DNA from 2 places in the Ochrobactrum sp. PL_is483 genome. Region 1 is predicted to be linked to the other one. Evidence: predicted binding sites of a transcription regulator. Region 1 holds the regulator's gene; the other holds the start of a gene.
What was found. Region 1 encodes PhoB, which activates phosphate uptake and scavenging genes when phosphate is short. Its sites were predicted from a motif close to TGTCATNNANCTGTCAT; they were not measured.
Positions count from the first base shown of each region.

Region 1 (7,472 bases):
CCGAAGGCGCGGATTATATGGTGCCGATCGCGCTGTACCTGAAAAAGGCAACGGCGCTGACGCACACCATCGGTTCCGCAGTTTCTCTGGTGATCGCCGTCGCGGGCCTGATCTTCGGGCTTTCCACGATCAGCCGGCGCATGCGTGCGCGCAACAATGTCGAGCGGATCGTTCTCTGGGGCCTGATTGCAGCCTCCGGCATCGCCATCCTGACGACAGTCGGCATCATCTGCTCGATGCTGTTCCAGACCATCAGCTTCTTCCAGTCGGTTTCGCCGTGGGATTTCTTTTTCGGCACGGTGTGGGACCCGCGCTTTGCCGCTGCCGGGTCGGGTGGCGAGACGGGCCAGTTTGGTCTCATCCCGCTTCTGGCAGGCACGCTCTATATCGCATTGGTGGCCATGCTGTTCGCGGTTCCGGTCGGATTGTTCTCGGCCATTTATATGGCCGAATATGCTTCGCCTCGCGTGCGCACCATCGTAAAGCCGGTTCTGGAGCTTCTGGCGGGCATTCCCAGTATCGTCTACGGCTTCTTCGCGCTCGTGACTGTCGGACCTTTCCTGCGCGATCTCTCCATTGCCATTGCAGGCGGGCAAGGTTTTATCATGGCGCAGAGCGTTCTGACCGCCGGTCTCGTCATGGGCGTGATGCTCATCCCGTTCGTATCCTCGCTTTCCGATGACATCATCACCGCCGTGCCGCGTGCGTTGCGTGACGGCTCGCTCGGCCTCGGCGCGACCCGCTCGGAAACCATCAAGCGGGTGGTTCTTCCGGCGGCATTGCCTGGCATCGTCGGCGCGCTTCTGATGACCGCCTCCCGCGCCATCGGCGAAACCATGATCGTGGTGCTCGCTGCAGGTGTTGCGGCACGCATCAACATCAATCCATTCGAGGCGATGACCACCATCACGGTGAAGATCGTCAATCAGCTCACCGGCGACCTTGAGTTCAACTCGCCGCAGACGCTGGTGGCCTTTGCACTCGGCATCACGCTTTTCGTCCTGACGCTGATCATGAACATCTTTGCGCTGCACATCGTGCGCAAGTACCGGGAGCAGTACGAATAATGACCGATACGACCTTTAACACCAGCGGCGCCACGGCACGGCCGACACGCCGCGATATTGGGATCAAGCGTCGCTACGCTGCTGAACGCCGCTTCCGCTACTATGGCATTGCCGCAATTGCCATCGGTGTGTTCTTCCTGTGCGCGCTCCTGTTCTCGGTCTTTTCCAAGGGCTATACTGCCTTCTGGCAGACGACGCTCTATCTGCCGGTCAAGCTTGAGGAAAAGGTGATCGATCCGGGCAACAAGCGGGCGACCGATCCGAATGTGCTGATCACCGCCAACTATCCGCTGCTGGTGCGCAACGCCCTGGCCGAAAAGCTTGGTATTTCCACGACAGACCGGCCGGCTATGCGCGATCTGGGCCGCTTCTATTCGGACGGTGTACGCATTCAGCTGCGCAAGATCGTGATGGACAATCCGTCGCTCATCGGCACGACGCAGACCGTTCCGGTTCTGGCAGGCGCCGACATCGATTCCGCCTTCAAGGGACAGATCGATCTTTCCGTGCCGGAGACGAGCCGCAAGGTATCGGACCGACAAGTAGGCTGGATGAAAACGCTTTCGGAAGAAGGCGTCATGAAGGAGGCCTTCAATACGGGTCTGTTTACGTTCGGCGCATCCAGCCGCCCGGAAACCTCCGGTCTCGGGGTTGCACTGGTTGGTTCGCTCTACATGATGCTTATCGTTCTCGGCCTCTCGCTGCCTATCGGCGTTGCTGCTTCGATCTATCTGGAGGAGTTCGCCAAGAAGAACCGGTTCACCGATATGATCGAGGTGAACATCAACAATCTGGCGGCCGTGCCATCCATCGTGTTCGGTCTGCTCGGACTTGCGGTTTTCATCAATTTCTTCGGCCTGCCGCGCTCTGCGTCGCTGGTCGGCGGTCTGGTGCTAACATTGATGACGCTTCCCACCATCATCATCGCAACGCGTGCCGCGCTGCGTGCCGTGCCACCTTCCATACGCTCCGCAGCTCTCGGTCTCGGCGCATCGAAGACGCAGATGGTGTTCCACCATGTCCTGCCGCTTGCCGCACCCGGCATCTTGACCGGCACGATCATCGGTCTCGCCCATGCGCTTGGTGAAACCGCGCCGCTCCTCCTGATCGGCATGGTAGCATTCGTTGCCGATGTGCCGTCGACACCGATGGATCCGGCGACCGCTTTGCCGGTGCAGATCTATATGTGGGCAAACGAAGCAGAACGTGCCTTTGTTGAACGCACGTCAGGCGCTATCATCGTCCTGCTTCTGTTTCTGGCCGTGATGAATATTGCAGCAATCATTCTGCGCCGCCGCTTCGAGCGCCGCTGGTAAACGGGAGTCGCAAGCTATGAACCTGATGACTGAACGATCTCTCGAGAAAGCCGTAGGAGAAAAAATGAACGCCAACGCCAGTTCCATAAAGATGCGGGGCGACAAGGTCTGCGTGTTTTATGGCGAGAAGCAGGCTCTGTTCGACGTCGATCTGGAAATCCAGGAAAAGATGGTCACGGCGCTGATTGGTCCCTCCGGTTGCGGCAAGTCTACCTTCCTGCGTTCACTCAACCGCATGAATGATACGATCGAAGGCTGCAAGGTCGGCGGCAAGATCACGCTCGACAACGAGGACATTTACGATCCGAAGATCGATGTCGTTGAACTGCGGGCCCGCGTCGGCATGGTGTTCCAGAAGCCGAATCCGTTCCCGAAATCGATTTATGAGAACGTCGCTTACGGCCCGCGCATCCACGGTCTTGCCCGCACCAAGGCTGATCTGGAGGAAATCGTCGTGACGAGCCTGCAGAAGGCCAGCCTGTTCGAAGAAGTGAAGGACCGCCTGCACGATGCGGGCACCGGCCTTTCAGGCGGCCAGCAGCAGCGCCTTTGCATTGCGCGCGCGATTGCGGTCAGCCCGGAAGTCATCCTCATGGACGAACCGTGCTCGGCGCTCGACCCGATCGCAACTGCGAAGGTGGAAGAGCTGATCGATGAACTGCGCCAGAACTATACGATCGTGATCGTCACGCACTCGATGCAGCAGGCCGCGCGCGTTTCGCAACGCACAGCCATGTTCCATCTTGGCAATCTGGTCGAAGTGGGCGACACGGAAACCATGTTCACCGCGCCGACCGAAAAGCGCACGCAGGACTACATCACCGGACGCTTCGGCTGATCCGGAACTGCGTTTCAACAGACAGTGCGGCTTCCCCGCAATTTTTATTACGAGGTCTACTATGCCGTCTCAGCATACCGTTCGCTCCTACGACGAGGAATTGAAGTTTCTCTCCCATAAGATCGCCGAGATGGGCGGACATGCGGAACGTATGGTCGAGCAGTCCGTCGCCGCAATCGTCAATGCGGACAATGCGCTCGCGCAGCGTGTCATCTCTGACGATCTTATCCTCGACGCCAGCGAGCGCGAGATCGACGACAAGGCCGTCATGATTATCGCCAAGCGCCAGCCCATGGCCGTGGACCTGCGCGAGATCATCGGCTCGATCCGCATCTCCGCCGATCTGGAGCGCGTCGGCGACCTGGGCAAGAACATTGCCAAGCGTGTTGCCGCCGTTTCGGAATCACGCCAGCCGGTAAAGCTTTATCGCGGTCTGGAAACGCTGGCCGAACTGGCGCTGACGCAGCTGAAGGACGTTCTCGACGCCTATGCGTCGCGTTCGGTGCAGCAGATCAATGTCGTTCGCGACCGCGACGACGAAATTGACGCCATGTACACGTCTCTGTTCCGCGAACTCTTGACTTACATGATGGAAGATCCGCGCAATATTTCCGCCTGCACGCATCTTCTGTTCTGCGCGAAGAATATCGAGCGCATCGGCGATCACGCGACCAATATCGCGGAGACTGTTTATTACATCGTGACTGGCCTGCAAATGCCGGCTGAGCGACCCAAGGAAGACCTGAGCCACGGTATTGTCGTGGATGAGGCGCGTAAACCCTGAACTGCAACCGGCCGGACTTTGGTCCGGCGGTTGAGAATGTGTGAATAGCGCGGCGGCACGCGGTCGATTGGGGGATTGTATCCACCGTCCGCCGAATTTGGATAGGGAAATACTGGATGTCACAGGCACCCAAAATCGCTGTGGTGGAAGACGAAGAGGCGCTGAGCGTTCTGCTTCGCTACAATCTTGAGGCAGAGGGCTATCAGGTCGATACGATGCTGCGCGGCGACGAGGCCGAAATCGCCTTGCGCGAGAATGTGCCGGATCTGCTTATTCTGGACTGGATGCTGCCGGGCGTATCGGGCATTGAGCTTTGCCGTCGCCTGCGCCAGTGGCCGGAAACCGAGCGCCTGCCGATCATCATGCTGACGGCGCGTGGCGAGGAGAGCGAACGCGTCCGAGGTTTAAGCGTCGGCGCCGACGATTATGTCGTAAAGCCGTTTTCAACGCCGGAGCTTCTGGCACGCGTCAAGGCAATGCTGCGCCGCTCCAATCCGAGCATCCTGTCTCATGTGCTGAAAGTGGGCGATCTTGTTCTGGACCGCCAGCAGCATCGGGTCTACCGCAAGGAAAAGGAAGTTCGTCTTGGACCGACGGAATTCCGGTTGCTCGAATATTTCATGATGTCGCCCGGCCGTGTCTTCTCGCGCAGCCAGCTTCTGGATGGCGTTTGGGGTCCCGATATCTATGTGGATGATCGCACCGTGGACGTCCATGTCGGGCGGCTTCGCAAGGCAATCAATGTCGGTCGTGCGCTTGATCCGATCCGGACCGTTCGCGGCGCCGGTTATTCTTTCGGTTGATCGACACCGTTTCGAAACTCTCAAGTACAGCTCTTGATCGGCCCGTCATGTTCATCGTGGCGGGCCGTTTCACGGGTGATAGGCCCTGGGCAATGCTGACCCGATTCGCCTCTGCCGGGTCAAAACTCGCGCCAATTAGGCGTTTTCACACGATGTTACAACTATGTTTCCAAAGTTGACGGCAACCAGCGGAACCCATGGAAAACTGAATTTTTGCAGATCATTTGAAGCAGCATGAATGTGGTCGGGAAAACTATCCAAGCAAACACGAATTAAGGCAGCGATATGGCGTGTATTGCGAGAATTTGAATCGCTTTAAATCAATGCCTTATCTGAATTCGTAACTCTCGTTAATAAATTATTAATATATTTAAATGGCTTGTAGGCATATTCGCACTCTCGATTCGGAATTCATTTTAGGCTGTCTGGCTGCTTCCTGCATCGTTGGGATTTGACGCTTCGCCTTTTTTTGGCCTAAAAATTCCAAAACCTTGAATTCGATTGAGCGACAGTAGGATGAGCGATTTTGATCTTCGTCCTCTTTGACTTGCACCGCAGTCAGACGTTCGCGCGCATCGTTTCAGATGTGTCTGCCTGAACGTATGACTGGATCAGTTAAGGGTCCTAACATGAGACTGAGCCATTGACGCGCGCCGCGAAGTGGAAATTGCCCGTTCTTATCGGGCTGGTGGTTGCGCCTTTCGTGGTGACCGGTTGCACGACGACCGGGACTTCGGGAAAAGCCAATTCGGAAAAGACGGCGGCAAGCCACGTCAAATCGGTCAATGGCGTGAAGACCTACACCTACACCGCGCGTGACAAGGAATGTCTTGAACGCGCGATGTTCTTCGAATCCAACCGTTCGAGTCCCGACGGGCTTCTGGCTGTCGGCACGGTCGTCATGAATCGTCTCGCATCGGGCCGTTATCCTGATACGATTTGCGGTGTGGTCGGTCAGAAGAACCAGTTCGCGCCCGGTGTTCTCACCCGCAAGATGAATTCCAAGGCGTTACCTGATGTTCAGGCAACTGCCGATGCAGTCCTGAAGGGGCAGCGCCATCCGAAGCTCAAGAACGCCATGTTCTTCCATACGGCGGGCCTGAAGTTCCCCTATAACAACATGCACTATGTGCTCGTCGCTGGCGGCAATTCCTTCTATGAGAAGCGCAATCGCGACGGCTCGCTCCAGAATCCGGTTCCGCAGGAACCATACAATCTTGCGCTCGCCTATTCGCCGCAATCGCCTTCCGTTCCTCAAGATCCATCCTATGACGTGACCCTGCCGCAGACGGGTCCGGTTCCGGGCGCAGCACCGACAGTTCAGGTGGCGCTCGCGGAGGCTTCTCAGGCTCAAAGCGCGGAACAGAACGGCGGCGCCGGTCCGCAGGCCCGCGGTAATCGCCTGGCGCGTCATCGCGGTGTCCCTGCAACTCAGCAGGAGAACCACATGCAAATGGCCTCCTATCAGCCGCAATTCGATACGACCGCTCCGCAGCCGACGTCGCTCGGCTATGGTCCGGCAAGCCAGAAGCAGGCCGACGCCATCGGCGCGCTTCTTCTGTCTCAGGACAGGCCGGAAGCGCCGCTATAAAAAGCTGATCTGCACTTGATCAATCAGAACGCCGGTCCTGTTTGCTTCAGGCCGGCGTTTTGATTTTGACTGATGGTCGCCGTTTTTCGCCACAAGGCGTCAGGGCCGGTATATCGGGCGATAGATCACCATCGGCGTGTCGTAGAAATCCACCCGGTTCTGCCAGGCACGCCTGTCGGCTCTGCGATCGAGGTCGAGCCGCATGAGGCAATTGGCGAAAGCATCGGTCCTGGGTTTGAAGCCATAGCTTTGGCAGGTTTGCTCGTCAGCCGCACGGCGCTGTTCGGGCGTCATCGTCACGCAGCCGGCCAGAAGGCCGGTAACGCCCAGTAAGATAAGCACTTTCTTATTCATTGCTTTCTGCTTTCTTCAGCAACTGACCGCGTGAATACTATAGCGGAAAGGCAGGAAAAAAGGTGGTGAATTTATGCCGTCTGATAAACTGTCGGTGATTCCATATCCAAAGAGGTCTTCCACCCATGGCTCATGAACAGCTGAACCCAGTCATCGATCCGGTGAAACTTGAACGTCTTGCGGAAGTCGCCGTTCGTGTCGGTCTGCAATTGCGCGAGGGGCAGGATCTCGTCATCACCGCGCCGGTCGTCGCATTGCCGCTGGTTCGCCTTATCGCCAAACATGCCTACAAGGCCGGAGCCGGACTGGTGACGCCATTCTTCGCGGATGACGAATTGGCTCTCGCCCGCTACGAGAACGCACCCGATGCAAGTTTCGACCGCGCGGCCAACTGGCTTTATGAAGGCATGGCGAAGGCCTATGCGGACGGTGCTGCCCGCTTGGCCATCGCCGCCGATAATCCGATGCTTCTTTCCAGTCAGGACCCGGCCAAGGTTTCACGCGCCAACCGCGCCAATTCAAAAGCCTATCAGCCGGCGCTGGAAAAGATTGCCGGTTTCGACATCAACTGGAACATTGTCTCCTATCCCAACCCGGCATGGGCAAAGCTCATGTTTCCGAACGACCCGGCGGACATCGCGACCCGCAAGCTGGCCGATGCGATCTTTGCGGCTTCGCGTGTCGACGTCGACGATCCGGTCGGCGCGTGGGCCGCGCAT
Region 1 covers NZ_JBVPGS010000037.1:15,743-23,214, forward strand. Annotated here, with positions in the region: gene pstC (phosphate ABC transporter permease subunit PstC) at 1-1,067, shown strand, start outside; gene pstA (phosphate ABC transporter permease PstA) at 1,067-2,383, shown strand; gene pstB (phosphate ABC transporter ATP-binding protein PstB) at 2,448-3,221, shown strand; gene phoU (phosphate signaling complex protein PhoU) at 3,283-4,005, shown strand; gene phoB (phosphate regulon transcriptional regulator PhoB) at 4,122-4,808, shown strand; gene AC0TNJ_RS13830 (cell wall hydrolase) at 5,452-6,399, shown strand; gene AC0TNJ_RS13835 (hypothetical protein) at 6,499-6,753, opposite strand; gene AC0TNJ_RS13840 (aminopeptidase) at 6,879-7,472, shown strand, end outside.

Region 2 (7,472 bases), on a different contig from region 1:
GTGGCCCAACACGGGAAGGCCGCAGCTTTTCAGGAAAAGACCGTCGGACTTCAGGATGCAGGAGCGACCGTGGGAATGCTGCTGATGACAAGCATGTCAGCTTTCGTTTCCGCTAACTAACAGGCAGGCTGATACTCGCATTCCAGGGAAAAGCCCCGGGCTGGACGCCCGGGGCTTTTGTAATTTCCGGCTGAGGCTGGCCCGTTGTATCAGGAGTTTCCGACAGGCAACTGGTTCAGCAAGGCAAACAGAATGGCTGAAAGTATCGCCGCGGCGGGAACCGTTACCACCCATGCAGCGGCAATCGTCAGCGCGTGTGAGCGACGAACCAGCTTGCGGCGGCGACGCTCTTCAACCGGGATGGATTCAAGCGGCAGGGCCTGACGAGCCTTTTTCAACCGGCGTTCCGTATCCCATTCGCGAAAGAACCCGACGCCAAAGATTGCACCGATAGCGATGTGGGTCGAACTGACCGGCAATCCGAGCCAGCTCGCCAGAATGACGGTGATCGCGGCGGAGAGGGACACACAATAGGCCCGCATCGGGTTGAGCTTGGTAATCTGGTTGCCGACCATTCGAATGAGCTTGGGGCCAAACAGGCACAGGCCGAAGGAAATGCCGCTTGCGCCGATCAGCATAACCCAGAGCGGAATCTCGACGCCATCGTTCAACGCGCCGGTCTGTGACGTCTGGACGATCGCCGCGAGCGGTCCGACAGCATTGGCCACATCATTTGCGCCGTGGGCGAAGCTCAACAGCGCCGCCGAAACGACCAACGGGATGCTGAACAGCACTTTGAGTGACTTGTTGCGGTTTTCGAGCCCCAGCGACTGGCGGCGAATGACCGGGATCAAGGTTAGCCAGCTTGCAAGCCCGAAAGCCAGGCCGATGAGCAAGGCGACCCCAATCGACACATCGACCAGTTGCTTCAGCCCCTTCATGATCAGATATGTTGCAAAGGTTCCAGCCATAAGGCCGACAAGGATGGGCACCCATACGCGCGCTGCCGCGATTTTGTCTGCACGATAGACAATGCGGGCCTTGATCAGCCACAGAAAACCGGCAGCGACGATCGCACCCAACACGGGCGAAATAACCCAGCTTGCCGCTATGGCGGCCATCTGCGACCAGTTCACCGCTCCAAAGCCTGCCGCGACGATGCCCGCGCCGACGACGCCGCCGACAACCGCATGGGTGGTCGAAACCGGAGCGCCGATCCACGTCGCAAGATTGACCCAGAGCGCCGAGGCGAGCAGCGCCGCCATCATCGCCCAGATGAACATGACCGGGGTTGCGAGCGTATCGGGCGCAATGATGCCGGTTGCTACTGTCGAGACGACATCCGCGCCTGCAATAAGCGCGCCCGCACTTTCAAAAACGGCGGCAATGGCAATCGCGCCGCCCATGCTCAGCGCATTGGCGCCCACTGCCGGACCCATGTTGTTGGCAACGTCATTGGCGCCGATATTCAATGCCATGTAGGCGCCGAAGACGGCTGCGGCCACAACGATGAGCGTCTGACTGGTCTGGCCGAGCAGCATCGCCGCTCCAAGCCCGGCAAGCATGATAAAAACAAGAGCGATGCCGGGTGCCACGAGCGGACGGGAAACGTAGCTCGCCGCCGTTTCCAGCTTGACGAAGCGGCCGAGGTCGCGATCCAGAGTCTCTAAATGCCGAGCTTCGAGATCTTCGTTTGCCATGATTTACTCTTGATTTCTAACGTTGCGTACCGGTTCAGGCGGCCGCCGGGGAATGATCCATTTCAGGAATGTGACAGGTGTTTAAATGCGGGGCCTTTGAAAAGTCAATGATTCGAGTCTGTACCGTTTGTGAGGTGCTTGGCTATCGCTTCCGCCCTCCGCCTTGGTCCGGCATTGCTGACCCTGTCGACCGACCGCTGAATGCACGGCCCTGCGCGGGAAGGGAAAAACTGGATCAGGCTGTTGCCAATTAATTTGTTGCACGACCTTGTTTTGAACAAGATGTGCACCTATATGGCTGTCATAGGCATTGCTCAAGAGCGCTGGAACGCGTCTGTCGCTCGCAATAGCCTTCATCGCTTGATGCTTTTGACCACGGATGTACTGGCACTAGTAGGAAAGCGATGATGAGGAAGGTCGGTGCGTTTTCGCCCCGGCCTTTTTTGTTGCCTGCGATTCCGGAGAGAAAAGCCGGACGGCCTGCCTGGAGGTTTCAGCAGGCCGTCCGGTTAAAGCGTATATGCATTAGAAATCAAGCAGCGAGTGCTTCGTCTTCCGAGGTCGGGACTTCAGAAATCGTCTTCAGGACCTGCGAAGCGATCTGGTACGGGCAGCCCTGCGAGTTCGGGCGGCGATCTTCCAGATAGCCGCGATAGCCATCCCTGACGAACGAGTGCGGAACACGGATCGACGCGCCACGATCGGCGACGCCGTAGGAGAACTTGTTCCACGGAGCGGTTTCATGCTTGCCGGTCAGGCGCATGTGGTTGTCCGGGCCGTAAACGTCGATATGGTCCTGCAAATTCTTCTCGAACTGCGCCATGAGCGCCTCGAAATATTCCTTGCCGCCCACTTCACGCATGTATTTGGTGGAGAAGTTGCAGTGCATGCCCGAGCCGTTCCAGTCGGTGTCGCCGAGCGGCTTGCAGTGGAATTCGATGTCGATTTCATACTGTTCGCAAAGGCGAAGCAGGAGATAACGGGCGATCCACATCTGGTCGGCGGCGTTCTTTGAGCCCTTGCCGAAAATCTGGAATTCCCACTGGCCCTTGGCCACTTCCGCATTGATGCCTTCGTGATTGATGCCGGCATCGAGGCAAAGATCGAGATGTTCCTCAACGATCTTGCGGGCGATGGAGCCGACATTCTTGTAGCCGACGCCGGTGTAATACGGACCCTGTGGGGCAGGGAAGCCCTGTTCCGGGAAGCCGAGCGGACGGCCATCCTTGTAGAAGAAATATTCCTGCTCGAAACCGAACCATGCATTGTCGTCTTCCAGCACGGTTGCGCGGCTGTTGGATGGATGCGGGGTGACGCCGTCCGGCATCATGACTTCGCACATCACGAGAGCGCCGTTCTTGCGCGCGGGATCAGGATAGATCGCGACCGGCTTCAAGACGCAGTCGGAGCTGCGGCCTTCGGCCTGCATCGTCGAAGAGCCGTCGAAACCCCAGAGCGGCAATTGATCAAGCGTCGGGAAAGCGTCAAATTCCTTGATCTGCGTCTTGCCGCGCAGGTTTGCAGCTGGCTTGCACCCATCGAGCCAAATGTATTCGAGCTTGTACTTGGTCATCGCTAGTCTCTCTGTCATCCTCGGTTGATCCATCACCACAAGTCATGCGGTGTCGCGCGGCTCGGTGTTCGATTTAAGAGAAGCAAGGACCGTGCCAGTTTTGAATCGGGTGCATTTTCAGGGCGGAAAAGGCAAGCGCGACCGGGTGGGCAAGACTTGCGCAACGCAAGTGGAGATTATCTGCTCAAAAAACAGGCAACGGACCAGAATTTCATCACGTCTTCGGCGCAGGCATTCTTCAATGCTGCGGAAACCATCGTATTAGGCATCGCGGCGCATTGGCCATACGGACGAGAATGCCGGCCTTGTTCAGACCGGCATGGAATGAGGGAAGATTCGGCGGTGATGTTGTCATCTGGCGTCCTGGCAAGCCGCCAGCCGATGCGTCGCCTCAGACACTCGCATTTTTGCGCATGTCATCAAGCTGTCTTAGAGACGAAAACAGCGATTCCCGATCGCGGAGATGTTCTTCATAGAGAGACAGGAAAATGGCGTTCGTTGTTACATGCGGCCCGGGTGCGGACCGAGCGCGGTGCAGGCTGTTACTGGCCTTGCGCTTGGCGTCTTCGACTTTCGCCTGCAATTCCTGAAGCATGCGCGAATTGCCAAACGCATGAAAACCGGCTTCCGGTGCGCCTGAGGCGACGGTATTGGATGTCGAGTGAATCATGGTCTGCATCTCCGATGGCAAGATATGAAGCTGATCGTGACGTCCGTTTATGATATAATCGTGGTGCAAACCGTACGAAATTACACTCTTGTGATGGTATGTTGCGGGCGCCGCTTTCAGGATAATTCCATTTCGTGCTGAAAAAACTTCTAGCACTGCAAGCGCCTTGGAAACGAGGCACTCAATGCCAAAACCTCCAAGGAACAGGAAAAAACTCACGGTCCAGCTGTAAGCGAACAGATTACAGGCCGCGTGCCTTCGCAGCCTTGAAGGGGCATCAATCAGCGTCGTGATTCATGAAAGGGAGCATATCGACGGTGTCGATTGTCGTTGGCTCGACGGGATTACCGTCTGGCTTGGCAAAAATTATCACCCACAAACAGTAGATCAGAAATGCCGCCACGCCGATCGCTAACAGGCTGACAAATATGAGTGACCAATCCAACATGCCTGGCACCTTGGCCCAGTTTGCGCGCTAACTCAACCGTCTAAAATTTGCTTGCGCGAAGGGAGCGACACCCGGTTAGCGGGTTCACTTCTTGTGGGTCTCGATCCAGGTGATGCCGAAGACGACAGCGCTGACGGTCAGGATCGCTGCTATCTCAATCCAAAAAATCAACTGCATGGCCATGTCCTCCAGCATGGTTAACAAGAACCTGGCGAAAAGGTTTCATTCACGCTGACGTCACCTGGCAGCGGCTGGATGGCTATCGCACCTCACGGGGCGCTCACAGCGTCCGCGATGCCGCCGCAATCGAACTGTCCCGAATATGGGCAGCGTTTCGATAGGCGCGCGGAGTGAGCCCCGTTTCCAGCAAGAAATAGCGGTTGAAATTGGAGAGATTGTTGAAGCCCGCTTCAAAACAAATATCGGTTATTGCAAGATCCGTTTCCACCAGCAAGGTTCGCGCCCTCCACACCCTAACAGAACGGCTATAAGTCGAAAACGTCATGCCTGTCAGCCGCTTGAAAGCGCGGGAGAAAGACGCTGTGTCGAGGCCGACAGCTTCGGCGACATCCTGCATCTGGCGGTCAGGGTTGGATTGCAGGATCTGGATCGCCTGATCGATACGCCGATGCCGCTTGTCGGAGGCTTCGCTATAGAGCGATACGAAATGCTCGCTGGCGAGGGGTCGCTTTTGCCCAGCGCTATCGATCGCATTCAATATCTCAAGAAAAAGGCCCAGCCCCGCAGCATCCGACTGCCGGTGCAATGCCAGTATCATTTCCCCGATATCGAGCGCTTCGTGACCTGTGATTTCGATCCCCCGGCGGGATAGTTCTTTCAGGCGATGCAGCACTTCGAATTCAGGGCAAACCGACCGAACCTGAATAAGTGCATCGGCATTGAACTGGAGTACGAGATCACGGCCCGGAATGGATGCCGCACCCGGCGTAATCCAGTTATGGGGCAGGTTCGTCCCGGTAAGGACCAGATGACCGGGCTGAAATGGCCCCACGTAATCGCCAACATAGGCCAGACCCTGTGCTTGAGGAATATAATGGATTTCCCACTCAGGATGATAGTTCCAGATGCATATCGGATTGGGATAGTCGTCGCGGCGGATGAGATAGGACTTCCCGCCCGGCAGCGTGATGCGCTCTCGCGTGGCAGCATAGGCATTCGGCAGGGAGGACGAAATTTCCGATGATAGAACCATAATATCTCACCGCATAAGGCGCCATAATATCAAAATAGTATCAATTATTGACAAAAAGCAAACTAGTCCCTTCTCGCCGTTTTTACAAAATTCAACCCACAGGATGCGGGGAAGAGGAGCATCCGGTGGAACATAATGGGAGGAACGACATGCTACGTACATTTTTGCGTACCGGTTGCGCTGTCATAGCGCTCACTGCCGCATCCAGTGCCATGGCGGCTGCGGTTTGCAGCAAGGATGTAAGAGTTCTGGCGCAACCGCGCGATGGCCTTACTTTGCTTGAAGACTACGTGGACGAGTTTGAGGAACTCTCCGGCGCCGGTTTTGAAATCAGCTATCTGAACGAGAATGACCGCCGCGCCAAGTCACAGGCGGATGCATCGACCGTAGGCAGCTACAATGTCTACTATGTCGATGAAGCCAATCTCGCCTTGTTTGCATCGTCGGGCTGGATCGTTCCGCTCAAAGGCTTTTATCCCAAGGAATATGATTACGACGATTTCGACGCAGGCATGCGTGCGGCTGCCACTTATGACGGCAAGCAGTGGTTTGCACCCGTTCAGGGCGGCGGCGACCTGATGGTCTATCGTACCGATCTGCTCGAAAAGGCTGGCCTCCAGCCGCCAAAGACCTGGGACGAATACAAGGCTGCCGTCGCCAAGTTGCATGATCCGGACAATGGCGTCTATGGGACCGCATTGCGCGGACAGCGCGGCTCAGGCGCCAATGTCTGGCGGTGGATGCCGCTGTTCAAGGCAAATGGCGGCGAATGGTTCAAGGATGGCAAGCCTGCTTTCAACTCTGACGCGGCAGTGAAGGCAACTGAGGAATATCTCGATCTTTTCAAGTATTCCGCTCCCGGCACCCAGACAGGTTCGTGGGACGAATCCACCGGTGCTTTCCGGGCAGGCAAGGTAGCAATTATCATTGAATCGGCTCCCCTTGGCGGCATGTCGGTCGATAAGGCGCAGAGCCAGGTTGCGGACAAGGTCGCTTTCGCTGTTCCGCCAACGCCTCTTCCGGGAGCTGGCTACGCGCATGGATTTGCAATTGCGTCCAAGGCCAATGCGACGGACGAGGATAAGGCTTGCGCCGGCCTCTTCGTGGCATGGGCGACCTCCAAGGAGCAGGAAGCCCGTCGTCTGGCTGCGGGGCAGCCCGGTGAATTGACACGCACCAGCACCTATCGAAGCCCGAAATATGCCGAGACGTTCGGACAGAACCTTGCAGATGCAATGGCCGCTACCGGCGCCCGCACGACGGTAACTTTCTGGCAGGACGCGCGCTGGCAGGAACTGGGAAATCAGTGGGGCATCATGCTGGAAGAACTTATCACCGGCAGCCGCAAGGATATCAAGTCGACGCTCGACGAGCTTCAGTCATTCGCTGAGAAGCTCTAGGCATCGCGCGTTCGGGGCGGTTTCGCGGCCACATCGGTCGAGATCGCCCCGCCTCCCAAGATGGGTACTGCCCTGAAAGCCACGTGCGGCTGACGCTGCCGGGCCGTCGCAGTCACCGCCTTCAGACAAGGAATGTTCATGCAACGTGGACGCTCGCTCCCATATCTTTTCCTTGGGCCAACCCTGCTCATTCTCGTCATTCTGGCGCTGGTTCCGACTGTTTTTGCGATTACGATTTCGCTGCAGAACAGGACCTTGTCACAGCCAGTGGCCGAATATGTCTGGTTTGCGAACTATGCCGCTCTGCTCAGCGATCCGCGTTTTCTCAACGCATTGTGGGTTTCGCTGAAATGGGAAGTCCTGACCGTGGCACTTACCATGCTGACCGGCATCGGGCTTGGTATTGCGATGTTCGAAGCCGCCAGCCCGCGCTTGCGAAATCTTCTTTGCGTCCTGTTCATTATTCCT
Region 2 covers NZ_JBVPGS010000020.1:93,335-100,806, reverse strand. Annotated here, with positions in the region: gene AC0TNJ_RS02060 (dihydroxyacetone kinase family protein) at 1-120, shown strand, start outside; gene AC0TNJ_RS02055 (inorganic phosphate transporter) at 210-1,700, opposite strand; gene AC0TNJ_RS02050 (glutamine synthetase beta-grasp domain-containing protein) at 2,233-3,273, opposite strand; gene AC0TNJ_RS02045 (hypothetical protein) at 3,665-4,162, opposite strand; gene AC0TNJ_RS02040 (AraC family transcriptional regulator) at 4,672-5,604, opposite strand; gene AC0TNJ_RS02035 (ABC transporter substrate-binding protein) at 5,754-7,004, shown strand; gene AC0TNJ_RS02030 (carbohydrate ABC transporter permease) at 7,143-7,472, shown strand, end outside.
Region 2: AC0TNJ_RS02055 (inorganic phosphate transporter) is a predicted target of PhoB. The motif match lies at 1,760-1,776, and genes of this name have one in related genera.